One region of the Geodermatophilus sp. CPCC 206100 genome, then DNA from elsewhere that is predicted to be linked to it. Evidence: riboswitches for the same ligand, from Rfam matches in the RefSeq annotation. Region 1 holds a riboswitch; each other region holds the start of a gene.
The links. Region 1 has a riboswitch for cyclic di-AMP ahead of PGN05_RS21080 (transglycosylase family protein). Riboswitches for the same ligand answer to the same signal wherever they lie in the genome.
Positions count from the first base shown of each region.

Region 2: it holds a riboswitch for cyclic di-AMP, as region 1 does, so the genes downstream of both, PGN05_RS00695 (lytic transglycosylase domain-containing protein) here and PGN05_RS21080 (transglycosylase family protein) in region 1, are expected to answer to the same signal.
Region 3: it holds a riboswitch for cyclic di-AMP, as region 1 does, so the genes downstream of both, PGN05_RS15090 (C40 family peptidase) here and PGN05_RS21080 (transglycosylase family protein) in region 1, are expected to answer to the same signal.

Region 1 is NZ_JAQISV010000050.1:35,302-39,033, reverse strand. Features, by position in the region: gene PGN05_RS21095 (MFS transporter) at 1-181, opposite strand, end outside; gene PGN05_RS21090 (helix-turn-helix domain-containing protein) at 377-646, opposite strand; gene map (type I methionyl aminopeptidase) at 698-1,468, shown strand; cyclic di-AMP (ydaO/yuaA leader) riboswitch at 1,707-1,857, shown strand; gene PGN05_RS21080 (transglycosylase family protein) at 1,860-3,044, shown strand; gene PGN05_RS21075 (hypothetical protein) at 3,150-3,305, opposite strand; gene mgrA (L-glyceraldehyde 3-phosphate reductase) at 3,440-3,732, shown strand, end outside.
Region 2 is NZ_JAQISV010000003.1:27,721-31,452, reverse strand. Features, by position in the region: gene PGN05_RS00705 (TetR/AcrR family transcriptional regulator) at 1-205, opposite strand, end outside; gene PGN05_RS00700 (class I SAM-dependent methyltransferase) at 202-840, opposite strand; gene PGN05_RS00695 (lytic transglycosylase domain-containing protein) at 1,017-1,895, opposite strand; cyclic di-AMP (ydaO/yuaA leader) riboswitch at 2,130-2,291, opposite strand; gene PGN05_RS00690 (hypothetical protein) at 2,418-3,140, opposite strand; gene PGN05_RS00685 (LLM class flavin-dependent oxidoreductase) at 3,386-3,732, shown strand, end outside.
Region 3 is NZ_JAQISV010000030.1:35,894-39,625, reverse strand. Features, by position in the region: gene PGN05_RS15100 (hypothetical protein) at 1-63, shown strand, start outside; gene PGN05_RS15095 (LppW family protein) at 136-1,020, shown strand; gene PGN05_RS15090 (C40 family peptidase) at 1,063-1,578, opposite strand; cyclic di-AMP (ydaO/yuaA leader) riboswitch at 1,592-1,725, opposite strand; gene PGN05_RS15085 (hypothetical protein) at 2,077-2,247, shown strand; gene PGN05_RS15080 (D-2-hydroxyacid dehydrogenase family protein) at 2,299-3,261, shown strand; gene PGN05_RS15075 (SMP-30/gluconolactonase/LRE family protein) at 3,266-3,732, opposite strand, start outside.

The sequences.
Region 1 (3,732 bases):
CGACCGACACCAGCAGGTTGTTGACCAGCAGGTGCGCGAAGACCCGCTCGGGCCCCGAGCGCAGGTCCAGTGCGGGAGCCCGGTCGGCCACGGTGTCCTCCTCCGTCGGCACCGGGTCCGCGGGCGGGTGCCCGGCGCCGGTGCGGTCGATGAGGAGACCGCGCGGCGGGGGCGCGCTCATCGGTGCGCGCCGATCCTGCCTGCCGTGCGCCGTCCGGTCAGCCGGGTTTCCCGGGCAGGACCGGAGGAGATCCACGTCCGGTATCCGGTGACTCGTCGACGTCCTGCGGTGGATCCGGGTGCCCGGAGTCGTCGTGCAGCGACGCGGGCGGGAGCGCCTGGCACCGTCCACGTTCCGCGCCCGGCGGGGCCGGGTTCAGGCGGAGAGCGCGGTCCCGTCGCCCGGGCCGGCGAGCTCGGCGGCCAGTTCGTCGAGCGGCAGGTCGAGGGCCTGGGCGAGGGCGGCCACCGTGAAGAACGCTGGAGTCGGCACCCGGCCGGACTCGATCTTGCGCAGCGCCTCCAGACTCACCCCGGAGGCCGCGGCGACCTCCGCGGGCGGGCGTCCACCGCGTGCGGCGCGGAGCAGCGCGCCCAGCCGACGGCCGCGTTCGCGCTCCTCGGGGCTCAGCGGGGGGCGCACCATGGCCGTGATACTAATACCGGGATAGCTGTACCGGCCCGAGGAGGGATCGTCGTGATCGAGCTGCGCACCCCCGGGGAGCTGGACGCCATGCGCGCCGCGGGAGCGGTCGTGGCCGACATGCTCGCCGCCGTCCGGGCCGCGGCGGCACCCGGCGTCCGGCTCAGCCAGCTCGACCAGGTGGCCCGCGACGTCCTCGCCGACGCCGGCGCGACCTCGCCGTTCCTCGGGTACGCGCCGCTGGCCACCACGCCGCCGTTCCCCGGGGTGGTCTGCCTGTCGGTCAACGACGTCGCGCTGCACGGCATCCCGACGCCGCAGGAGCTCGAGGACGGCGACCTGCTCAGCGTGGACGCCGGCGCGACGCTCGACGGCTGGGTCGGGGACTCGGCGATCACCTTCCCGGTCGGCACCCCGCACCGCGAGGACCTCGCCCTCGTCGCCACCGCCGAGCGGGCGCTGGCCGCGGGGATCGCCGCGGCCGTGGTCGGCAACCGGGTCGGCGACGTCTCGGCGGCGATCGGCGCGGTCGGCCGGGCGGGTGGCTGCGGCATCAACACCGACCAGGGCGGCCACGGGGTGGGCCGCACGATGCACGAGGCGCCGCACGTCCCCAACGAGGGCCGGGCCGGCCGGGGGGTGCCGCTGCGGGCGGGGCTGGTCATCGCGATCGAGCCGTGGTTCCTCGCCGGCGGCACCGACGACTACCGGGTGGACGCCGACGGCTGGACACTCCGCAGCGCCGACGGCAGCCGGGCCGCACACGTCGAGCACACCGTCGCGGTCACCGAGGACGGCCCGCGCATCCTCACCGCCCCGCGCTGACCGAGGGCTCGCTCCGCAGCGCGAGCCCGCGGGTCGGCGGCGGCCGGCCGGGGCTGCGCACGGTCGGACCCGCGCTGCGTGCGTCACAGTCGGCTGCCGCCCACGGACCTGACCAGCGGACCCGGACGGAGAGCGGCCGGTGTGACGGGCGTCATGGCGACAGTGCACATAACGAAACGTAATGTTTTGGCTGCGCTCAGCGAATCGGAGCGCGGCGCCGGTCCGCCAAACCCTGCCCACCGGTCGTCCACCAGAGCACTCAGGGCAGGGGTGGGGGACCCACGTACACGGCGCGCAGCTGCGCGCCTCGGGGTGAAGCCGCGAACCGCGGCCGGGCACCGATCGCCCGAACCCGACAGCTGACCTCGCCGGCGGTGATCGGAGATCACCCATGTCCAAGCACCGCGCGCCCCGTTACGTCCGCACCAAGAAGGCACTCGCCCGTGTCCCCGTCGCGACGGGCGCCACCGTCGTCGGGCTGGGCGTCCTCACCTCTCCCGCACAGGCCTCCACCACGCACGACTGGACCGGCGTCGCCGCCTGCGAGTCCGGCGGGGACTGGAGCATCAACACCGGCAACGGCTACTTCGGTGGCCTGCAGTTCAGTCAGTCGACCTGGGCCGCGTTCGGCGGTACCGCCTTCGCGCCCCGCGCCGACCTGGCCACCCCCGCCCAGCAGGTCGAGACGGCGGAGAAGGTGCTCGCCGGTCAGGGCGTCGGCGCCTGGCCGACCTGCGGCAAGCGCCTGACCGACGGCACCACCCCGGCCGCGCTGGCGTCGACCCCCGCGCCGGCGCCGGAGCAGCCGGCTGCCGAGCAGCCGGCTCCGGCGCAGCCCGCCGCCGAGACCGCCGAGACCGCCGAGACCTACGGTCGCCACGCCGCGGGGGGCGGCGACTACACCGTCCGCCGCGGCGACACGGTGGCCAAGATCGCGGCCGCGCACGGTGAGCGGTGGCGCGAGCTGTACCAGCGCAACCTCGACGTCATCGGGAGCAACCCCAACCGGATCCTCCCGGGCCAGGTGCTCGAGGTCGCCGGCGACGAGCAGGTCGCCCCGGCCCCCGCCCCGGCCTCCGCTCCGGCTCCGGCTCCCGAGTCGGGCACGGTCGGCAACTCGGCGCCGGCTCCGCAGGCGGCGACCGCCCCCGCTCCCGAGGCCGCCCCCGCTCCGGTGGCCGCCGCGGCTCCCGTGGCCGCCCCGGCTACGGCAGTCGCCAAGATCACCAACAGCGCCGGCGCGGTCAAGCCGCAGGCTCAGGCCGCCGCCGACGCGGTCGTCAGCAACGTCCCCGGTGCCGCCGGCATCACCATCGGCGGCACCCGCGCCAGCGCCGTCGACCCGCACGGTCACCCGTCGGGCCTGGCGCTGGACTACATGGTCGCCGACGCCGGCCTCGGCGACGCGATCGCGCAGTACCAGATCGAGCACTGGGACGAGCTCGGCGTGGAGTACGTCATCTGGCAGCAGCGGATCCTGACCTCGCCGACCGGTTCGTGGAAGGCGATGGAGGACCGCGGCAGCGCCACGGCCAACCACTTCGACCACGTCCACGTGAACTACCGGGCGGCCTGAGCACGCCGCACGGCTGGTCCGCAGCGCCGACGGCCCCGTCCCTCCGCGAGGAGGGGCGGGGCCGTCGTGCTGCCCGGGCCGCGCCGCCTCGCGGAGGAGCCCGGGTCAGACCCGGGTGCCCCGCTTGTGCCACCCGAGCGCGGCGGTGACCAGGAAGAACAGCAGCCCGACGACGGCCAGCCAGAACAGGCCCTTCACGACGGCCCCGATGACGGTGATCGCGAGCCAGACGACCAGCAGGAGTCCGAGGAGGCGGAGCACGGTGATCTCCCGTCGACGAGCCCGACATCCAACGGCTCGACCCTAGGGGGTGCCCTCGTCCCTGACGACACCCCGCGGGCCGGCCGCAGCCGTTCCCGAGGCCGCGAGGCGAGGGCGCTGGTTGGATCGGGCGCATGGGCTTCCGAGCGTCCGACGACCGCTACGACTCCATGACCTACCGGCGCACCGGCCGCAGCGGCCTGGACCTGCCGGCGGTCAGCCTCGGGCTGTGGCACAACTTCGGGGACGACGTCCCGTTCGAGCGGCAGCGCGCGATCCTGCGCCGGGCCTTCGACCTGGGCATCACCCACTTCGACCTGGCCAACAACTACGGACCGCCCTACGGGTCGGCGGAGACCAACTTCGGCCGGCACCTCGCCGACGACTTCCGGCCGTACCGCGACGAGCTGGTGATCTCCACCAAGGC
Region 2 (3,732 bases), on a different contig from region 1:
CGACGGCGTCCTTGGAGGCGAAGTAGAAGTAGAACGTCGGCCGGGAGATCCCCGCGCCGCGGGCGAGGTCGTCGACGGAGATCTCGGCGAGCGGCCGCTGCGCCAGCAGCGCCTCGGCGGTGGCCAGGAGGGCGCGCTCGCGGTCGTCGCCGGAGGGCCGGCGCGCGCGGCGGCCGCGGCCGGGGGCCGGCGCCGGACCGGTCACGGCAGCCGCCACACCGTCGTCCGCCGCAGCCCGGGGCCCTCGGTCTCGGGGATGTCGTAGACGGCGGCCGCCACCAGCCGCTCGTGCGGCAGGTAGGGCCGGCCGGGGTCCCCGACCAGCACCTCGCAGCCGCGCGCGCGGGCGCGGTCGAGGAACGGCAGCACCCGCTCGGTCATCTCCCGGTCGTAGCAGACGTCCCCCGCGAGCACGACCTCGATGCCGGGCAGGTCACCGTCGAGCACGTCGCCGGCCACGCCCACCCCGCCCACGCCGTTGAGGGCCGCGTTGACGACGACCGCCGTCCGGCTGAACGGGTCGACGTCACTGGCCAGCACCGAGCGGGCGCCGGCCCGGAGGGCGGCGATGGCGACCAGGCCGCTGCCCGTCCCGAGGTCGAGCACCGCCCGGCCGGCCACCACCTCCGGGGTGTCGAGCACGAACCGGGCCAGCGCCTGGCCGCCCGGCCACGCCGCAGCCCAGAAGGGCGGCGCCTGGCCGGCGCCGCCCTCCGCGGTCTCCATCGCCTCCCAGAGGGCGACGACGTCCTCGGCCACGTGCAGCCGGACCTCCGGGACCGAGGACGGTCGCTGGACCTGGGTGTGGGCGCGGACGAACCCGGCGGGGACGGATCTCACGCCGGCCAGTCCACCATCCGCCCGGGTCAGGTCACCGCCCCGGAGGACGGGGTCCCGCCTCGGCACCTGAGCCCCCGCCCAGGGCCCCCCCCTGAGGGTGCGAGGGGTGGGGAGGACGGGCGGCCCCCCTGCCCCCCGCCGCGAGCCCGCGAGCGGCGGGGGGCAGGGGGGTCCTTCTAGTACCAGTTGTTGGCCTTCGAGTGCGCCCAGGCCGCGCAGGGGCTGCCGTACCGGTTCTCGATGTAGATCAGCCCGGCGTCGATCTGCCGGTAGCCGTCCGAGGTCTTGGCGATGCCGGTGCCGGCCCACGTCGAGTTGAGGAACTGCGGGATGCCGTAGGCGGTGCTGGTCGGGTTCTGCGCGTTGGGGTTCCAGCCGCTCTCCTTGCCCCACAGGTTCTCCAGGCAGCTGAACTGGTCCGCGCTGCCGACCTTGGACATGGCGTACTCCTTGAAGGAGCCGCTGGGAGCGGAGGACGAGCCGCCGCTCGCAGCGGGAGCGGCCGGCGCCCGCTCGGCCTCTCGGGCGGCGCGCTCAGCGGCCTCGCGCTCGGCGGCCTCCTGGGCGGCGCGCTCGGCGGCGACCCGCTCGGCCTCCAGCCGGTCGCGCTCGGCCTGCTCGGCGGCGAGCCGCTCGGCCTCCAGCCGGTCCCGCTCGGCCTGCTCGGCGGCGGCCTGGGCCTGGGCCGCGCTGGCCTCGGCGGCCTCGCGCTCGCCGCGGGAGGCGGCCAGGTCCTCGAGCGAGGCGAAGTCGTCGGGAGCCACCTCGGCGGTCGGCGCCTCGGCCGCGGCCTGCGGCGCGATACCGAGGGCCTCGGCGACACTGTGCGAGGCGCTGACCGTGCTGGTCTCGGCCTCGGCCGGCGGCTGGCCGCCGGCGAGCAGGTTCACCACGACGGCCCCGGCGGCGGCCGCGGCCAGCAGGAAGGCCGGGCGGCGACCCTTGGCCGGCAGGTGCACGCGCCGGCGGGTCGGGCGCTGGGCACCGAGCTCGGGGGTGGGGAACTCGGCGGTGTCCGCCTGGACGGCGGGGAACTGCTGGGTGCGGTCGATCATCGGGTGTGGGTGCTCCGGGGCGAGAGTGCGCGCGGGCCGACCCTCCGCGGTGCGGGGGGCAGCCCAGGGCGGCGCGGGCTGGGGGTGGGTGCGCCGGCGGCGTCGGGAAGTGACGCGGGAGACCGGCGGGCGCGGTCAGGCGGGATCAGCGGGCCGGGAGGAGGCGCGAGGTGCGCGCGGCCGGGTGTCCCTGCGAGCCGCGAGGGCCCGGGGGCGGGGCATGCGGAGACTCTCCGTTTCTTCCGTGGCCGCCTACCGGGTTAGCTGACGGGTTCGGGCGGGAAGGCGCCCTACCGGCCCTCCGAGCGACGCTCGGCAGGCCGGACTCACCCCAGTGCTGCGGTGGGTCCCCGGCTCGTGGCCACGGCTGCGGACACGACTCGGCGGCGTCCACCCAGGCTCCCCGTGTGGGGAGAGACGACCAGGCGGACGAGAGCCACCGTAGGGGCCGTTACCGTCCCGTGACAATCCCGGCCGTCACATCGGCACCGTGAGCTGTGTCGCGGTGGGCGCCGGCTCCGCTCAACCGGCGACCGGCTCCCGGGGCTCGGTGAGCACCACGTTCCCGGTGAGCCGCACGGCCCCGCCGCGCGGGGCGTCGGACGCCGCCCGGTCGGGCCCGACGGCGGGCGAGCCCTCCAGCGCGGCACCGAGGCTGTCGGTCAGGAGGCGCAGGGACTCGCGGGCGTCGTCCTGCCGACGACGGAGGTCGGCGAGTTCGGCAGCGGCGGCGGCCGCCTCCTCCTGCAGGCGCGCCCGCTCCGCGGCGGCCTCCCGGAGCAGCTCCTCGGCCTGCCGGCGGACCCGCTCGAGGGCGGCGTTCCGCAGGTCGGACACGTTGCCCAGCCGCGCCTCGGCCTCGGCCCGGGCGGTCGCGCGGACCTGCTCGGCGTCCCGCTCGGCCTCGGCGACCACCTCGGCCGCCCGCACCTCGGCCAGCCGGAGCAGCTCGCGCATCGCGCCGACGAGCAGCACCGCGTCGCGCTGCTCCGCGTCCGCGACCGCCAGGGCCGGTACGGGAGGGGCAGGGACGGCGGCGTCGTTACAGCGACTGCACCGGATCCCACTGGTTCCCGGCACCGGACGGACGAGCAGCTCGCTCTCCACCCAGGCGACGTAGTCGTCGACGTCGGCCCGGTCGTAGCCGCGCAGCCGCCGGCGGAACCGCGGTCGCGGCTCGAACAGCGCCGCGAGCCCGGCCGACTCCCCGGTGGGGTCGACGTCCCCTTCGCCCTGCTCGACCATCCCCGGCCTCCCCCGATCGGCTACAGCGACTGCAGCGTCCCCGACCCTGCCGGGTGCCCGGCTCCGCCGCCGTGCGACGCGAGAGCAACACGGGTGTCGTTCACCGCCCCGTGCCGAGATGATCACTCAGCGCTGCGGAGGGTCTCGACGAGGTGACGGAGCGTGCGAGGAAGACCCGGAACAGCGGGACACGCACGCGTGTTACAGGGAACAGTAGTTGCACTCTCAACCACACGGAGCCCGACATGCAGTTCGGCATCTTCACGGTCAGCGACATCACGACCGACCCCACGACCGGCCGCACGCCGAGCGAGGCGGAGCGGATCCAGGCGGTCGTCACGATCGCGAAGAAGGCCGAGGAGGTCGGCCTCGACGTGGTCGCCCTGGGTGAGCACCACAACCCGCCGTTCTTCTCCAGCTCGCCCACCACGACGCTGGCGTACATCGCCGCGCAGACCACCCGCCTGCAGCTGTCGACGGCCACCACGCTGATCACCACCAACGACCCGGTGAAGATCGCCGAGGACTACGCGATGCTGCAGCACCTCGCCGGCGGCCGCGTCGACCTGATGCTGGGCCGCGGCAACACCGG
Region 3 (3,732 bases), on a different contig from region 1:
TCCCACGCCGCCTTCTCCGTCCAGCCCGCCGGCGACCTGCCGCAGCCCTGCCGGCCGCGGTAGGCCGTCCCCCGTCCGGGGGAGAGCAGCAGCTCAGGCGGGGTGTTTGCCAGGAAGCGGTCCCACCCTGGGCCCGTGGCCGGACGCCGTCCCCTCCGAGACCACCGGCTCCGCCGGGGTCTGGCCGCGCTGTGCGCCGCGGCGGTCCTGGCCGGGTGCGCCGGCCACGCCGCCGGCCAGGACGTCGACACCGCCTCGGTCCGGAGTTCCCCGACCGCTGAGGTCGTGCCACCCCGACCCGTGGCCCCGGCCGTCGACGCGGTCCGGGTCCTGACCGACGTCACGGCCGCGGCGGCCGGCGCCGGCGGGACGGTCACGGTCGCCGTCCAGGACGCCGACGGCCACCAGCTCCTCGCCGGCGGCGACGCGGGCGCACCCGCCTACACCGCCTCGCTGGTCAAGGTGGTGGTGGTGACCCGGCTGCTCCAGCTCGACCAGGCCGGCGCCGTTCCCCTCGACGAGAGCGACCTCGAACGGGCCCAGCGCGCCATCACCGACTCCGACGACGACGCGATGAGCCTGCTCTGGGACCGGTACGACGGCGCCCGCCTGGTCACCGACCTCGCCGGCGAACTCGGCCTGACCGGCACCGCACCGCCGGCGATCGCCGGGCAGTGGGGGCAGGCGACCACCACGGCGGCGGACTACGCCACCGTCCTCCGCCGGCTCCCCGAGCTGCTCGACGCGGAACGCGCCGGGCTGCTCACCGGCTGGCTGGGATCGGTCGCCACCACCGCCGCCGACGGGTTCGACCAGCGGTTCGGGCTGTTCGGCCGGGCCGGCGTCAAGCAGGGCTGGATGTGCTGCGTCGACGGCCGGCGCCAGCTGCACTCGGCGGGCGTGCTCCCCGACGGCCGGGTGGTCGTCCTGCTCGGCGACTTCCCGACCTCCACGACCTGGGACCGGGCCCGCGCCGCGCTCGACGGCGCAGCGGCCGCCGTTCTCGCCGGCATCGGCTGACCGTGCCCCGGCCGCTCGACGAGCGGCCGGGGCACCGCGGCGTCAGGCGACCCGGCGAGCGCCGGCGTAGCTCGGCATCGAGTCGAGGTTGACCACGGCGACCGGCTTGCCGGCCGTCGAGGCGTGCACCATCTGGCCGTTGCCGATGTACATGCCCACGTGCGAGACGGGGCTGTAGAAGAACACCAGGTCACCCGGCCGGAGGTCGCCCTTCCCGACCGCGGCCCCGAACGTCGACTGCGCCCGCGAGGTGCGGGGGATCGAGACGCCGGCCGCCTTGTACGAGAAGGAGGTCAGGCCCGAGCAGTCGAAGGAGTTGGGACCGGTCGCGCCGTAGACGTAGCGGTCGCCCACCTGGGCGAGAGCGGTGTCGACGGCGGCCTGGGCGGTGCCGTTCGGCGCGGCGGCCGGAGCGGCGGCGACGGCGGCGGTGGCGGCGGGGTCACCCGCGTCGGCCGAGGCCGGCAGGGGGGTGAGGGCGATTCCGGCACCGGCGATGGCGGCGACGGCGATCCCGCGGAACGTGCGACGTGCAGAGGGCGTGCGTGTAGTCGTCATGGACGACGGGTTCTCCTGTTCTCCACGGCCGCCTACCGGGTTAGCTGACGGGTTCGGGCGGGGGAGTCGCCCGGCGCGACGGATCGCGCTTCACCCCAGGGATCCAGGTGGGTCCCCGGTCCGGGCATCGGTAGACGACCGATGCCTGGTTCGGCGGGGTCCGGCGGGTGCCGCTCCGGGAGATGGGCGGCGAGGGGGCCCGCGAGACCGGGCAGAACGCTAAGAAGGCGCGACGAGCGTCGCCAATCGGGGTCGATGACCTGGCGACCGCGCCGACCTCGCCGCGACTCGCCGTCGTCAGCAGCGGGGACGACGGAGCGTGAGGAGCGTTTCCCCAGCGTCCGTGCTGGTCAGGAGATTTCCACGACTTGACCTGACCCCGGGGTGCCGCCACGGTGCGTCACCGGCGGGCGACCGCGAGCGCTGGGATCCCGGGTGATTGACCCGGCCGTCGGGCGGGCAGGGAAGCAGGCAACCCCAACCAGGAGGAGCAGTTCGATGGCAGGCATGATCCGCAAGCTCGTGGCGTCGGGGATCGCGGCGAAGGTGCTGCAGGAGGCCCGCAAGCCGCAGAACCAGGCCAAGATCAAGGAGTTCATCGCCAAGATGGGCGAGCAGAACAAGAAGGGCGGCGGCGGCAAGGGCTACGGCCGCGGCCCCGTCCGCTGACGCCGTGACCGGACGCAGCCCCGCTCGAGCTCCGAGCCGGGGCCGCGTCCGGTGACCGTGCTCCGCATCGCCGTCCTCGACGACCACCAGTCCGTCGCCGCGGACTTCTGCGACTGGTCCCGGCTGCCCGAACCGGCCGAGGTCACCTACCTCGCCGACCCCGCGCCCGACGAGGACGCCCTCGTCGCCCGCCTCCGGCCCTTCGACGTGCTCGTCGCCATGCGCGAGCGCACGCCGTTCCCGCGCCGCGTCCTCGAACGCCTCCCGCAGCTGCGCCTGCTGGTCACCACTGGCCGGCGCAACGCGGCCATCGACCTCGCCGCCGCGGCCGACCTCGGCATCCCCGTCTGCGGCACCGGCTCGCACGCGCCCGGCACCGCCGAGCTGACCTGGGCGCTCATCCTGGCGGTGGCCCGGCACGTCCCGGAGGAGGACGCCGGCATGCGCGCCGGCGGCTGGCAGACCACGCTCGGCACCGACCTCGCCGGCGCCACACTCGGCGTCGTCGGGCTCGGCCGGCTCGGCGCGCGGGTCGCCCGCATCGGCCGCGCCTTCGACATGGACGTCGTCGCGTGGAGCCAGCACCTCACCGACGAGCGCGCCGCGGAGGTCGGCGTGCGACGGGTGGGCCGGGACGAGCTGTTCGCCACAGCGGACGTCGTCACCGTGCACCTGGTCCTCTCCGACCGCACCCGCGGGCTGGTCGGCCGCGCGGAGCTGGCGCGGATGAAGCGCACCGCGATCCTGGTCAACACCTCCCGCGGGCCGATCGTCGACGAGACCGCCCTCCTCGCGGCCCTCCGCGAGGAGCGCATCGCGGGCGCCGGCCTCGACGTCTACGACCGCGAGCCGCTGCCCGCCGAGCACCCGCTCCGCCGCGAGCGGCGCGCCGTCCTCACGCCGCACCTCGGCTACGTCACCCGCAACACCTACGAGGTCTTCTACGGCGAGGCGGTCGAGGACGTCGCCGCGTTCCTCGCCGGCTCGCCCGTCCGCGTCCTCCGCCCGGAGTGAGCGCCTAGGGCCGGCCGGCGTGCGGGACGTCGACCTCGGTCGCCACCAGCACCGCCTCGCGCACCGGCGCGCGGTTGTGCTCGTAGAAGTCCGGCGCGCAGCACATCAGCAGGGTGCGGCCGTCGTCCCCGCCGAGCATGCAGGCGAAGACGCCCAGCCCGGACGGCGCCGCCACCTGGTCGACCACCACGCCGCCCGGCGCGAGGCGGACCACCCGCGCGCCGAGGCCGTCGGCCGCCCAGATGTGCCCCTCGGCGTCGAGGGTGCAGCCGTCGGGGGCGATCACCAGTTGGCCGAGCACCTCCTCGGTGGTCCGGCCGGTCACCTCCGGGCCGAGCGCCGCCCACACCCGGCGGTTGGACAGCGTCCCGTCCGGGGTGAGGTCCCACGCGGTGTACCGGTTGCCGAACGTCTCGCCGACGATCAGGGTCCCGCCGTCCGGGGTGATCACCGAGCCGTTCGGGAACTGCA